4 regions of the Salinivibrio sp. IB574 genome follow, and region 1 is predicted to be linked to each of the others. Evidence: predicted binding sites of a transcription regulator. Region 1 holds the regulator's gene; each other region holds the start of a gene.
The links. The regulator MetJ, encoded in region 1, represses methionine synthesis genes. The targets are predictions, from matches to a motif close to TTAGACNTNTANANGTCTAA.
Positions count from the first base shown of each region.

Region 2: the regulator MetJ is predicted to act here: its motif matches at 1,457-1,476, upstream of metH (methionine synthase).
Region 3: the regulator MetJ is predicted to act here: its motif matches at 1,627-1,646, upstream of BZJ17_RS00115 (MetQ/NlpA family ABC transporter substrate-binding protein).
Region 4: the regulator MetJ is predicted to act here: its motif matches at 1,825-1,844, upstream of metK (methionine adenosyltransferase).

Region 1 covers NZ_MUFN01000025.1:6,222-9,408, forward strand. Annotated here, with positions in the region: gene rpmE (50S ribosomal protein L31) at 1-216, shown strand; gene BZJ17_RS12575 (malic enzyme-like NAD(P)-binding protein) at 469-1,722, shown strand; gene metJ (met regulon transcriptional regulator MetJ) at 1,818-2,135, opposite strand; gene metB (cystathionine gamma-synthase) at 2,308-3,187, shown strand, end outside.
Region 2 covers NZ_MUFN01000028.1:42,433-45,619, forward strand. Annotated here, with positions in the region: gene metH (methionine synthase) at 1-1,418, opposite strand, end outside; gene BZJ17_RS13455 (sodium:proton antiporter) at 1,588-2,880, shown strand; gene metA (homoserine O-succinyltransferase) at 2,926-3,187, opposite strand, start outside.
Region 3 covers NZ_MUFN01000001.1:22,033-25,219, reverse strand. Annotated here, with positions in the region: gene BZJ17_RS00120 (multidrug effflux MFS transporter) at 1-750, opposite strand, end outside; gene BZJ17_RS00115 (MetQ/NlpA family ABC transporter substrate-binding protein) at 807-1,598, opposite strand; gene BZJ17_RS00110 (LON peptidase substrate-binding domain-containing protein) at 1,758-2,327, shown strand; partial or broken gene BZJ17_RS00105 (sigma factor) at 2,455-2,875, shown strand; gene BZJ17_RS00100 (ChrR family anti-sigma-E factor) at 2,868-3,187, shown strand, end outside.
Region 4 covers NZ_MUFN01000024.1:26,599-29,785, forward strand. Annotated here, with positions in the region: gene BZJ17_RS12430 (ligand-gated channel protein) at 1-630, opposite strand, end outside; gene BZJ17_RS12435 (LysR family transcriptional regulator) at 802-1,740, shown strand; gene metK (methionine adenosyltransferase) at 1,916-3,070, shown strand.

The DNA.
Region 1 (3,187 bases):
ATGAAAGCTGGTATCCATCCAGAGTACAAAGCTGTCAATGCTAAGTGTTCTTGCGGCAACGAATTCGCGTTCAACACCACTCTTGGTAAAGACATCAACCTAGACGTGTGTGACAAATGTCACCCATTCTACACTGGTAAGCAACGTATCGTTGACACCGGTGGCCGTGTTGACCGCTTTAAGAAGCGTTTCGGTGCCCTTAGCAGCAAAAAATAAGCCGCTAACAGCCGAATGCGAAAAAGGGGTGCGAAAGCGCCCCTTTTTTGATCCCGTCGTCACCTTTTTAACGTCGAGAGGTCGGAGGTTAACGTTCGGGACCGTTTTGGACTGGTGGACCTTTAGCCACTGCGTTAACATCTTCTATCTTGCTTGAATCTACCTTGTGGTTTGAGTATAGCGTTGCTGATATCAGCAGCCTTCCCAGCTGATATTGGTGCATCCCTTCACGATAATAACTAGGAACACTACATGTCGGACGATAAACGCCAGCAAGCGCTGGATTATCATGCATACCCTACTCCCGGAAAAATCTCTGTTGAATTGAGCAAGCCTGCTGACTCGGCGGCGGATCTGGCGTTGGCATACAGCCCAGGCGTTGCAGAGCCGGTCCGTGAAATCGCTCAGAACCCAGACGCTGTGTATCAATACACCGCAAAGGGCAACATGGTTGCGGTGATCTCAAACGGTACCGCCATTTTGGGATTGGGTAACTTAGGGCCAATGGCCTCAAAGCCCGTCATGGAAGGTAAAGCTTTATTGTTCAAGCGTTTTGCTGGCTTGGACTCGATCGACATTGAAGTCAAACACCGTACTATCGATGAATTCGTGGATACCGTCGCGAACATCGCGGATACCTTTGGCGGTATCAACCTAGAAGACATCAAAGCGCCGGATTGCTTTGAAATTGAAAAGCAGCTGATTGAACGTTGTGAAGTGCCTGTTTTTCACGATGATCAGCACGGTACCGCGATTGTTACCGCAGCGGGTATGCTGAATGCTCTTGAGCTGCAAGGCAAAGATATTGGTGAAGCCACCATTGTGTGCCTCGGTGCTGGTGCCGCGGCCGTTGCCTGTATGGAGCTATTGATCAAATGCGGCGCGCAACGCGAAAAAATCTACATGCTGGATCGAAAAGGCGTGATCCACACCCGTCGCGACGACATCAATAAGTACAAGCAATTGTTTGCTAACAATACCGACAAACGTACCCTCGAAGATGTGATTGAGGGCGCTGATTTGTTTGTGGGTGTGTCAGGGCCAGACTTACTCTCGCCAGAGGCATTAAAACTGATGGCCGATAAGCCGGTTGTTTTTGCCTGCTCGAACCCAGATCCTGAAATTAATCCAGAGGTCGCGCATCAAGTCCGTGATGATTTGATCATGGGGACAGGGCGCTCGGATTATCCAAACCAAGTCAACAACGTACTCTGCTTCCCGTTTATTTTCCGTGGCGCGTTGGATGTGCGTGCCAGTGAAATTAATGATGCAATGAAACTGGCGGCCGTCGAGGCGATCCGTGGTTTGGCGAAAGAGCCTGTCCCACAGTCGGTATTGGACGCGGCAGGTGTTGATGCGCTGCATTTTGGCCCAGACTACATTATTCCTAAGCCAATGGATGCACGCTTATTGCCACGCGTGGCTCGCGCGGTGGCACTTGCAGCGGTTGAAACTGGCGTCGCCCGTATCGAGATGCCAGACAACTATATGCTCGACAAGGCATAATGCGTGAGCGTTAGGAAAAACGTGCTCTCATAAAACCTGAAAAGGTTGTGCCGAGCACCTATGATGACAGAAAACCCGCCAATCGGCGGGTTTTTTTAGTATTCGCTATCGTCGAACTCGATACCTAATTCTTTCATGATCTGACGCGCTTCAGCAGGAATGCTGTCAGGCTTGTCTTTGCGAATATCGTCATCGGTTGGCAATGGCTGGCCGGTATAAGCATGCAAAAATGCTTCACACAGCAGCTCACTGTTGGTCGCGTGACGCAGGTTATTAACCTGACGGCGTGTCCGCTCGTCAGTGAGAATTTTTAAAACTTTAAGTGGGATAGAAACGGTGATTTTTTTCACCTGCTCCTTTTTCTTACCATGCTCGGCATACGGATTAATGTAATCGCCGTTCCACTGCGCCATGTCTCACCTATCTTGATTATTGAATACCCAGAATGATGCTGCGGAGATTCTAGCTATATTAACCGCCACATGCAAAGCTGTATAGACGTCTAGAAGTGTTGACGTCTCAAAAAGTGCAGGGTAAGGTGAGGATAACAACGCTGGCTCGCGCACCACATCGCAAGGATGAACCATGACCCGAAAAAAAACTGACACCATCGCTGTAAGAACTGGCATTGGCACCGACACGCAACATCATGCGGTGGTCCCCCCTTTATATCTCTCGACCAATTATCGCTTTCCTGCGTTTGGGGATGTGCCCACCTATGACTATGCACGCGGAGGGAATCCGACCCGCGCGCAGTTAGAGCAAGCATTGACTGATCTAGAAGGGGGCGCAGGTGCGGTGGTAACCAACTGTGGGATGGCCGCGATTAATTTGGTGTTATCGCTATTGAATGCGGGTGACAAAATTGTGGCCCCACATGACTGTTATGGTGGCACGTACCGGTTGCTTGAGTCCCGAGCCAAGCAGGGAATTTGGCAGGTTAAATTTGTCGTCCAATCCGATCCAGACGCCTTGGCGAGTGCCTTGGCAGAATCACCGACGTTGGTGCTGGTGGAAACCCCATCGAACCCCCTGCTGCGCGTGGTCGATATTGCCGATATTTGCCAACAAGCGCATCAAGTTGGTGCTTGGGTGGTGGTTGACAACACTTTTTTATCTCCCGCCTTACAGCAACCACTTGCGCTAGGGGCCGACATGGTGGTGCATTCGACCACCAAATTTATTAATGGGCATTCTGATATTGTCGGTGGCGCGGTCATTGCAGCAACCAGTGAACTTGCCGAAACCTTAGCGTGGTGGGGCAACTGTATAGGAGCCACGGGCAACGCGTTTGACAGTTATATGACATTGCGAGGGTTGCGTACCTTAGGCGCACGGGTTAAACAACACCAGCAAAACACGCAAGCGGTACTCGCCTATTTGCAAACGGTTCCTGCTGTGCGCCAACTCTATTATCCGGGACTCACGACCCATCCGGGTCACGAAATTGCTGCCCGTCAGCAAT
Region 2 (3,187 bases), on a different contig from region 1:
CGTGCTTGGTGAAGAAAGGCTTCTTCTCCTTCTTTGAGCGAAATAGAGTTGACGATGCCTTTCCCTTGAATGCACTTGAGGCCAGCTTCAATCACCTCCCATTTGGAGGAGTCAATCATCACAGGCACACGGGCGATATCCGGCTCGGCCGCGCAAAGATTGAGAAATCGCACCATGGCCTTTTCGGCATCCAACATACCCTCATCCATATTGATATCGATGATTTGGGCGCCGTTTTCCACTTGCTGCAATGCCACTTCAAGCGCTTCGTCATATTGCTCTTCAACGATTAAACGTTTAAAGCGTGCTGAGCCGGTCACATTGGTGCGCTCACCCACATTAACGAACAAGCTATCGGCATTAATGGTGAGTGGCTCGAGTCCAGATAAGCGACAGGCGACGGGATGAGCCGGCAAGGGGCGAGGAGGATGCGTCGCAACAACATCACTGATCGCTTGAATATGTTCGGGGGTGGTCCCGCAACAGCCACCGACCAAGTTGATAAAGCCAGATGCCGCCCACTCATCAATGTGCGTCGCCATCTGTTCAGGAGAGAGATCATATTCGCCAAAGGCGTTGGGCAACCCCGCGTTCGGGTGGACAGAGACAAAGCCCTCACAAATGTCGCTCAGCTCTTTAACGTATTGGCGCAATTCCGCCGGCCCGAGCGCGCAGTTCAAGCCAAAAGACAGTGGCTCGACATGACGCAACGAGTGATAAAAAGCGGCGGTGGTTTGTCCGGATAAGGTACGCCCAGATGCATCAGTGATAGTGCCAGAGATCATAATGGGCAGGCGTGAACCACGAGCATCAAAGACCTTCTCCACCGCAAACGCACAGGCTTTGGCATTCAAGGTATCAAAGATGGTCTCCAACATGATGATATCTACACCGCCCTCAATGAGGGCTTCGGTAGACTCAGCATACACGTCGACTAACTGATCAAAACTGACATTGCGAAAGCCCGGGTCATTCACATCCGGTGAGATCGAGCACGTTCGGTTAGTGGGCCCTAACACACCCGCGACAAAGCGGGGTTTAGTTGGCGTTTTCGCCGTCCACGTATCAGCAACCTCACGCGCAAGCCGAGCGGCCGCTAAGTTGATTTCCGCACTCAGCGCTTGCATGTCGTAATCGGCCATCGCGATTTGGGTGGCGTTAAAGGTATTGGTTTCAATAATGTCCGCGCCCGCAGCCAGATAATCACTATGTAGGGCAGCGATTTTATCGGGCTGAGTCAGCACCAAAAGGTCATTGTTACCTTTTACATCACAGTGCCAATCTTTAAAACGCGCGCCACGATAATCGGCCTCATTGAGCCCTAGCCCCTGAATCATGGTGCCCATACCACCATCGATTACCAAAATACGTTCGCGCAGTTGCTGTGTCAGTCGGTCCATACTCATTACGCTTATCATCTTCCTCATTGCGATAATTTCATCCTACCACAGCGAAAATGGAAATCTAGACGTCTATTTAAATGAATTAATATTGATCTATTTCAAATCTGCTGTTCGTTTTGGAAGCGATTTCTATTAATATTTTGTAACTCTTTTTTCCACTCCCTAGCCGTATCAGGAATGATGTATGTCAACCTACGCTATCCTCAGCTTTATGGCCGCTGCCGCCATTATCATCGCGTTTATTAACAGTAAAATTAGCCGCGTCCAAACCACCATCGCAATCACGGCGGGTGCACTTTTACTGTCTTTAGGGATAGTGATTGCCGGTCAGTATCAAGCCCTGCCTCTAAAGGCGATTGCCGCGCAAACCTTAGGGGATATTCATTTTGAGGAGTTTCTCCTTGAGGGCGTGCTTGGCTTTCTACTTTTTGCTGGAGGGCTGGGCGTCAAACTGCCTTCGTTTTCAGACCAAAAATGGGAAATCACCACTCTTGCACTCGGTGCGACACTGATCTCCGTGTTTTTAGTGGGATCTGGTGTGTGGGGCGTGTTCCAACTGATTGGGGTACAATTTGATTATATTTACTGCTTACTTTTCGGCGCCCTGATCTCACCCACGGACCCCATTGCCGTGCTTGCGATTGTCAAAAAATTACATGCCCCCATGCGTATTACCACCCAAATCGAAGGCGAGTCGTTGTTTAACGATGGTTTTGGCTTGGTGGTGTTTGTGACTATTTTCACCCTCGCATTCGGACACCAAAACCCAACCTTGGCGGGCACCCTGTCGCTGTTTGCGCAAGAAGCGATTGGCGGCATATGTTACGGCCTAGTTTTAGGCTATGCCTTTCACCGTTTGATTTGTGCCACTAACGATCACTCCATGGAGCTGTTACTCACTTTAGCCATTCCCAGTGCAGGCTATGTGCTCGCCGATATGCTGCATGTTTCCGGACCACTGGCAATGGTCGTCTCCGGGATCATGATCGGTAACTGGACCCGCTTTATTGGCTTTTCCAAAGAGAGTGAAGATCACCTCGACCATTTCTGGGAACTGGTCGATGAATTTCTTAACAGCTTACTGTTCTTGCTCATCGGCTTAAGCTTGTTGCAAATCACCTTTCATGAAGAGGACTGGATTGTAATGGGTTGTGTCGTGCCTTTAGTGCTAGCGGCTCGCTATTTGAGTGTCAAAGCCTGCTATCTCGGTTTCCGATGCTTTCGCGAATATAACCCGTGGGCTGTGCGCATTCTCACATGGGGAGGATTGCGTGGAGGCCTCGCCTTGGCCATGGCCATGGCGGTACCAGCCGGCATTATTGTGGTCCCAGAAAAACAAATCGATGTCAGAGAGCTGATTTTGGTGATGACTTACGCGGTGGTGGTGTTTTCTATTTTGGTACAAGGCTCAACCATGACCGGCATGGTTGATAAAGCAAACGCAGCTCAAGACGAGATGGACAAGCGCCTTCAATGAACTCCGCTCCTTTGTCTATCATAAAGGCGCCAGATGGCGCCTTTATTATTCATCAAGCGTAAAGTTAGACGCTGAAAATGTATCCAAGTCGAAGGGGGTTTGCTGATAGACACAATAGTTCAGCCAATTCGCAAACAGCAGATGCCCGTGACTGCGCCAGCTCACATACGGTGGCTGAGAAGGATCGTCATCCGGATAATAGTTAATGGGGATCACCGGCTCCATCCCTTCCTCTAAATCACGGTGATACTCATCATGCAAGGTATGCGCATCATACTCAGGATGCCCAGTGACAAACACATTGCGC
Region 3 (3,187 bases), on a different contig from region 1:
ATCCGAGGTCATACCGATGCGCTCTTGCATTAAAAATGGCATCAGCGACACCGTGGTAATCACCAAGGTAAAATTCACCCAGCTAATACTGGCGAAATAGAGAAAATACGGTGTTTTTAGCAATGCGCCATAGCGACCGAGGATCACCTTCACATTAGGCAACGGCGAACGAGCGAGCATGCTTTCTTTGAACAGGAAAAACAACACGCACCACACCAAGCTGGTGTACACCATTAACAAAATAAAAATCGCCAGCCAGCCTAGATTGTGGTTAACGAACCCGCCAATCACAGGAGCCACAATAGGCGTAAATGAGGCGACCATGATTAGATATGACATGGCTTGCGGAAGCTGATCCCCCGAATACGAGTCACGGGTAAAGGCACGTGAGAGCACAGCGCAGCAACCGGTGCCCATTCCTTGAATGCAGCGGCCAATGACCAAACCGGTGAAACTGGCGCTAAAGCTCACCATCACGGTTAAACCAATCAAGGAGAGCAATACCCCAGCCAATAACACGCGGCGACGGCCAAGTGCATCCGAGATCGGCCCGTAGATAAACTGTGATGGCCCAAAGCCGAGTAGATAGGCAGAGATCAGCAGCTGGACATCATCCATACTGAGGCTAAAGTCTCGGGCTATCCACGGCAAAGACGGGAAGACCAATCCCATACTGAACTGCCCAATGCTGACGGTTAAGCATGCCAGCAATACGGGCGACCAATTAAATGGACGAGTAGCCGATTGCATCCAATTTCCTACGGTTTCACGAATCGGGCATCTTAATTATTGAGCGCGACGCGCATTTAAAAAGCGGGTTCAATCGTGCCTTTAAATGTCTTTTCAAGAAAGTCACGGGTTTGTTGAGACTGAAACAGCGCTACCAAACGTTGTAGGTCGGGGTTGTCTTTATCTTCTTCGCGGGCGGCCACAACCATCACCGCCAAGGGAGCATTTTTCGACTCCAAGAAAATACCTTGCTCACTCGGGCTTAATCCCGATGACATCACATAGTTCATGGTGATCGCCGCCGCATCGACATCCTGCAAGCTGCGTGGCAGTTGTGCCGCCTCAACCTCAACAAATTCGAGTTGTTTAGGATTGGCGATGATATCTTGCAAGGTAGCTTTAAAGCCGACACTGTCGGCTAAGGTAATTAACCCCGCCTCTTGCAGCAATAGCAATGCGCGTCCCGCGTTGGTAGGATCGTTGGGAATCGCAATTTGTGCGCCATTCGGCAGCGCATCAACATGCTCAACGCGATCAGAGTAGATCCCCATCCGCATCAAAATGGAACGTCCCATCGATACCAACTGGCTACCGTTGTTTTGGTTATAGTTATCCAAAAACGGCTGATGTTGGTAACTGTTTAGATCTAAGCTGCCATCCGCCAAGCCAGCATTGGGGGAAATATAGTCGGAAAATTCGACTACCTCGACCGCAATCCCCTCAGCTTTTGCTTGCTCAGCAACCGCTTCAACCACCTGTGCATGCGGCCCCACTGTGGCGCCAATTTTGATCACCTTATCGTGTGATTCTGAACAGCCAACCAGCGTGAGTCCGAGTATGAGAATAAAAGAAGCACGTAGAGATTTCATCAATCGGTAATCCTTTCCGAAAAGCCATTTAGACATCCATACTGCCAAATAAGAAGAATATGTCAATCATTGTTTATGCGATTCTCTGGACGCTTGATCGCTTGTCGCTAAGGGCGCGTATTAGTCAGCATGTTCAATCGATTATCAGGAGGCGCGGATATGACCAAGCTGTTTCCTTTGCCCCTCTTTTTGTTACCGGGTGGCAGAGCAAAACTACGTATTTTTGAACCCCGCTATTTACGGTTGGTACGCGAATGTACCGCCAACGGAGAAGGGTTTGTCCTTGCAATGATGCAAGGTCAGCGGCTTTATAAATACGGTACTTTGGTCGATATCGTTGATTTCGAGACGCTTCCCGATGGATTGCTGGGCATAACCATTGCGGGCCGACAACGGGTGGAAATTATGTCAACCGAACAAGCGCCCGACAAATTGTGGTTGGGTGAAATACGTACCCTGCATGATTGGCCACACGATGATTATGTCGATAATACGGACGATGAGGTGCAAGCGCGCATTGCCACCAGCCTCAAGCACATATTTGCTGCTCATCCTGACCACGCCGAGCAGTATGAACAGCCTCATTTCGAGGATGTCACCTGGGCGTGTCAGCGTTGGTTAGAGATTCTGCCCCTCACGAGTGCGCAAAAACAATGGTTTATCGCACAAGACTCTGCCGATGAGGCCAAGCAATTCATTCACCAACTGCTTGAAGAACACGTCGAGTGATCCAAATGATTTGTGGTGCGTATTGGGGTGTCAGATGGACGGCACTGACAGATAGGACTCAACTATGACTGCGCCTCAAACCATGTATACTGAAGCTTCAACCTCGAGACGGAATACACGCACCACAATGACTGACGTGACGAAGGAAGAGTTGTCGGAGCTATTATTACGCGTTGCGGAACAGCGAGACCGTGTCGCCTTTGAGCGTTTGTTTCGCTTTTTTGGCCCGAAGATCCGATCTTATGGAACCAAACATCTGCGCGCGGACGGACAGGCGATGGAGCTGGTCCAAGAGACCATGTTGGTGGTGTGGCGAAAAGCCCATCTTTACAACGCGGAGAAGGGGGCGGCAACGACCTGGGTGTTTACCATCATGCGTAACATCAGCTTCGATATGCTTCGTAAGGTGCAATCGAAGTGTGTACTTAAAGCAACTCACTCACCAAGAGCTATCGGACCAACTTAATGTTCCATTAGGGACCGTGAAGTCGCGTTTGCGACTCGGGCTCGAGAAGCTGCGCAATCATCTGGAGGTCAACAATGATTAAATATCATCCTTCTTCCGAACTGCTGGATGCCTTTGCAGCCGGCCAATTACCGACATCCATGGCGATTGCTCTCTCTGCACACGTTGAATTATGTCAACAATGCCGTGAGCATGTGAGTGCGAAAGAAGAAGCGCTAGCATTAGCCGCGTTTGAAGAGGCTGAGACCGAGCACGAGTTCGCAGCAGGCACTCTGCCTTGGGACGATGATCTAGAAGCGGACATGATGAGTGCGATTTTCGACGCCCCTGAACAAGACGAGGCATCACGCATTCAAGTCGCTCGCTCTAACGAGATTCGGGTTGGAGACAAAAC
Region 4 (3,187 bases), on a different contig from region 1:
CTGCGTGTTTTGACCCGTCAGTTTCAATCCAACTTTGTCACTTAACATGCCTGATAGGTAAAAGTTCGCGCTTTGCTCATCGCCCGATGCGCGATTTTCTTGCATCACGGTGCTCAGCTGCACGTTACCGTGCCAATCTTGTTCACCACGACGCGTAATAATATTGATAACCCCCCCAATCGCATCCGAGCCATACAGGGTTGACATAGGGCCACGAATGACCTCAATACGTTCAATCGCTTGTAGCGGTGGCAGCCACCCCTGCTCAATACCCGGGCCGTCACTGTTAGGGCGCGTTTCACGGCTTGAGGTTCGTCGGCCATCCACCAAAATCAGGGTATATTTTGAAGCCATGCCGCGAATACTGATATCCGTCGTATCACCACCGCCAGTCACCACCACACCCGGTACCCGTTTCAATGCGTCTGTCACATCACGATAGTAGCGCCCTTCTAACTGATCTCGGCTGATCACACTAATACTGGCAGGTGCTTTGGCAGTCACCTGCTCAAACCCAGAGGCGGTGATCACCATGGTTTCCGTGTTGGCTGCCTCAGCGGCAGAAAGTGAGGCTATAGGCATTCCCGCTAATACCATCCCAACCACAACGGGACGAAGACGACTAGACATATCTTACTCCATTTTTTGATAATAATTATCATTTGATTAGTGAGAATTATTCATATTAGAGTAAGGAAACCCAGCCCTAAAACTGGAACAACTTGTTCCAGTTTTAGAACGTGAAACAAGTAAGCGTTTATTTCATCTTACTGATAAAAAAGAAAAATAGGATAAAGAAGCATGCAGGACCTTGCCGCTATCCGTGCGTTCGATGCCCTTTGCCGCCATCAAAGCTTGACCGCAGCGGCTGACGCACTCCACCAGCCCAAATCGACCATTAGTCGGCGGCTGGCACAATTAGAAAGTGACCTTGGCCAAGCATTAACCCAACGGCAGGGAAATCGGTTGGTACTCACTAAAGCCGGCGAAACCTTTTCGCGCTATTGCTCGCAAATTTTGGCTCTGGCTGAGGAAAGCCAAGAAGCCATTCACGGTCTGAATAATGAGCTAAAAGGGCCAATTGAAGTCATTTGCCATCCGGCGCTCATGCGTGGCTGGGCTGGTCCTTTACTGAATCATTTTTTAACCGAGCATCCCAAAGTGTCCATCACCTTAACCAGTGAGCTGAGTGCACAGCGTATCCAAGCGGCTGATATTGTTATCTGGGCCGACGATGTGATGCTCCCTAGCAATTGTCGCACCCAAACACTGGGTCACTGGCACTACGGCATTTACGCCTCGCCCGCGTATGTTCAGGTATATGGTCCGTTTTCACACCCCTGCGCGTTGGATGATCACGCTTGGCTGGATGTGTTTGCGTTGCGCCGACGTGGACTCACACTGTTTCACTCCCATCAGGCTCCCTATCATTTGAGCGCGCTTCCCAGCCGGTTTAACTGCGATATGGTTGCGATTCAAATCGATGCGATTGCCAACGGACAAGGTGTGGGCCTGCTACCCACATGGAATGCTGAAGGGTATCAGGCGCATCATCCAGACAAGATTATCCGCTGTTTGCCACACTGGCAGTCGGCCGCGGTACCGATTCGATTATATAGCGCCTCGGGGCGACTGCCTTTGCGCATAGAAACACTGGTGGAGCGATTTATCACTCGTGCTCCCAAAGCGTGGACAGATGCTCAGATGGCCGATGATGTTATGCCTGTAGCCGTCGAATAACGCCTGACCGCGCAATCGTTTGCTATACCTAGATAGATAGCGCTATGCATCAACTTGCTTGCGTTTGTCACAATTACGAATAGAATAGACGTCTAGAAGTTAAAACATCTGAGATGATCGGCGATCGATTTCGCCTCGTATCGTCGGTATTCTTGATAAACAATGAGAGTGTCACATGGCTAAGCACCTGTTTACTTCAGAGTCTGTCTCTGAAGGCCATCCAGATAAAATCGCAGACCAAATTTCAGATGCCGTTTTGGATGCAATTCTTGAGCAAGATCCAAAAGCGCGCGTTGCCTGCGAAACCTATGTAAAAACCGGCATGGTAATGGTCGGCGGCGAGATCACCACCTCAGCGTGGGTCGATATTGAAGAGCTGACACGCCAAACGGTTCGCGACATTGGCTATGTACACTCAGACATGGGCTTTGATGCCAACTCGTGCGCAGTGCTCAACACCATTGGTAAGCAGTCACCAGATATTAACCAAGGTGTTGACCGTGCCGACCCCAAAGATCAAGGCGCAGGCGACCAAGGCATTATGTTTGGTTACGCAACCAACGAAACCAATGTCCTTATGCCTGCCCCGATCACTTACTCGCACCGTTTGGTCGAGCGCCAAGCGCAAGCGCGTAAAGATGGCACCCTAGATTGGTTGCGTCCAGACGCTAAAAGTCAGGTCACTTTTGCGTACGACAACGGCAAGATCGTCGGCATCGATGCGGTTGTGCTTTCTACTCAGCATTGCGACAGCGTCTCTACCGAGACCCTGCGTGAAGCGGTGATGGAAGAGATTATCAAGCCTGTTCTTCCTGCCGAATGGCTGACCAAAGAAACCAAGTACTTCATCAACCCAACCGGTCGTTTCGTAATTGGTGGCCCAATGGGTGACTGTGGTCTTACTGGCCGTAAAATTATCGTCGATACCTACGGCGGTGCAGCCCGTCACGGTGGTGGTGCATTCTCCGGTAAAGATCCATCGAAAGTTGACCGCTCAGCCGCCTATGCGGCACGCTATGTGGCGAAAAACATTGTCGCTGCCGGTCTGGCGGACCGCTGTGAAATCCAATTGTCTTACGCGATTGGTGTCGCCGAGCCGACTTCTATCATGGTCGAAACCTTCGGTACCGAAAAAGTGGCCCCTGAAATCATCATCAAGGCGGTGCGTGAAAACTTCGACCTGCGCCCATACGGTCTGCAGGAAATGCTTGATCTGCTACAACCGATTTATAAGCAAACCGCCGCATATGGTCACTTTGGTCGTGATATTTTCCCTTGGGAAAAAACCGACAAAGCCGAGCTATTGCGCGAATTTGCTAAACTTGGTTAATCTTGGGCTAACGCTCATTGTGCGCAAAGAAAGGAAGGGAAGCAGCGGCTTCCCTTTTTTAATCACCCATGTGCTGTGACACGTGTTAAATGACGCATGTTACGTGACCCCAAGACG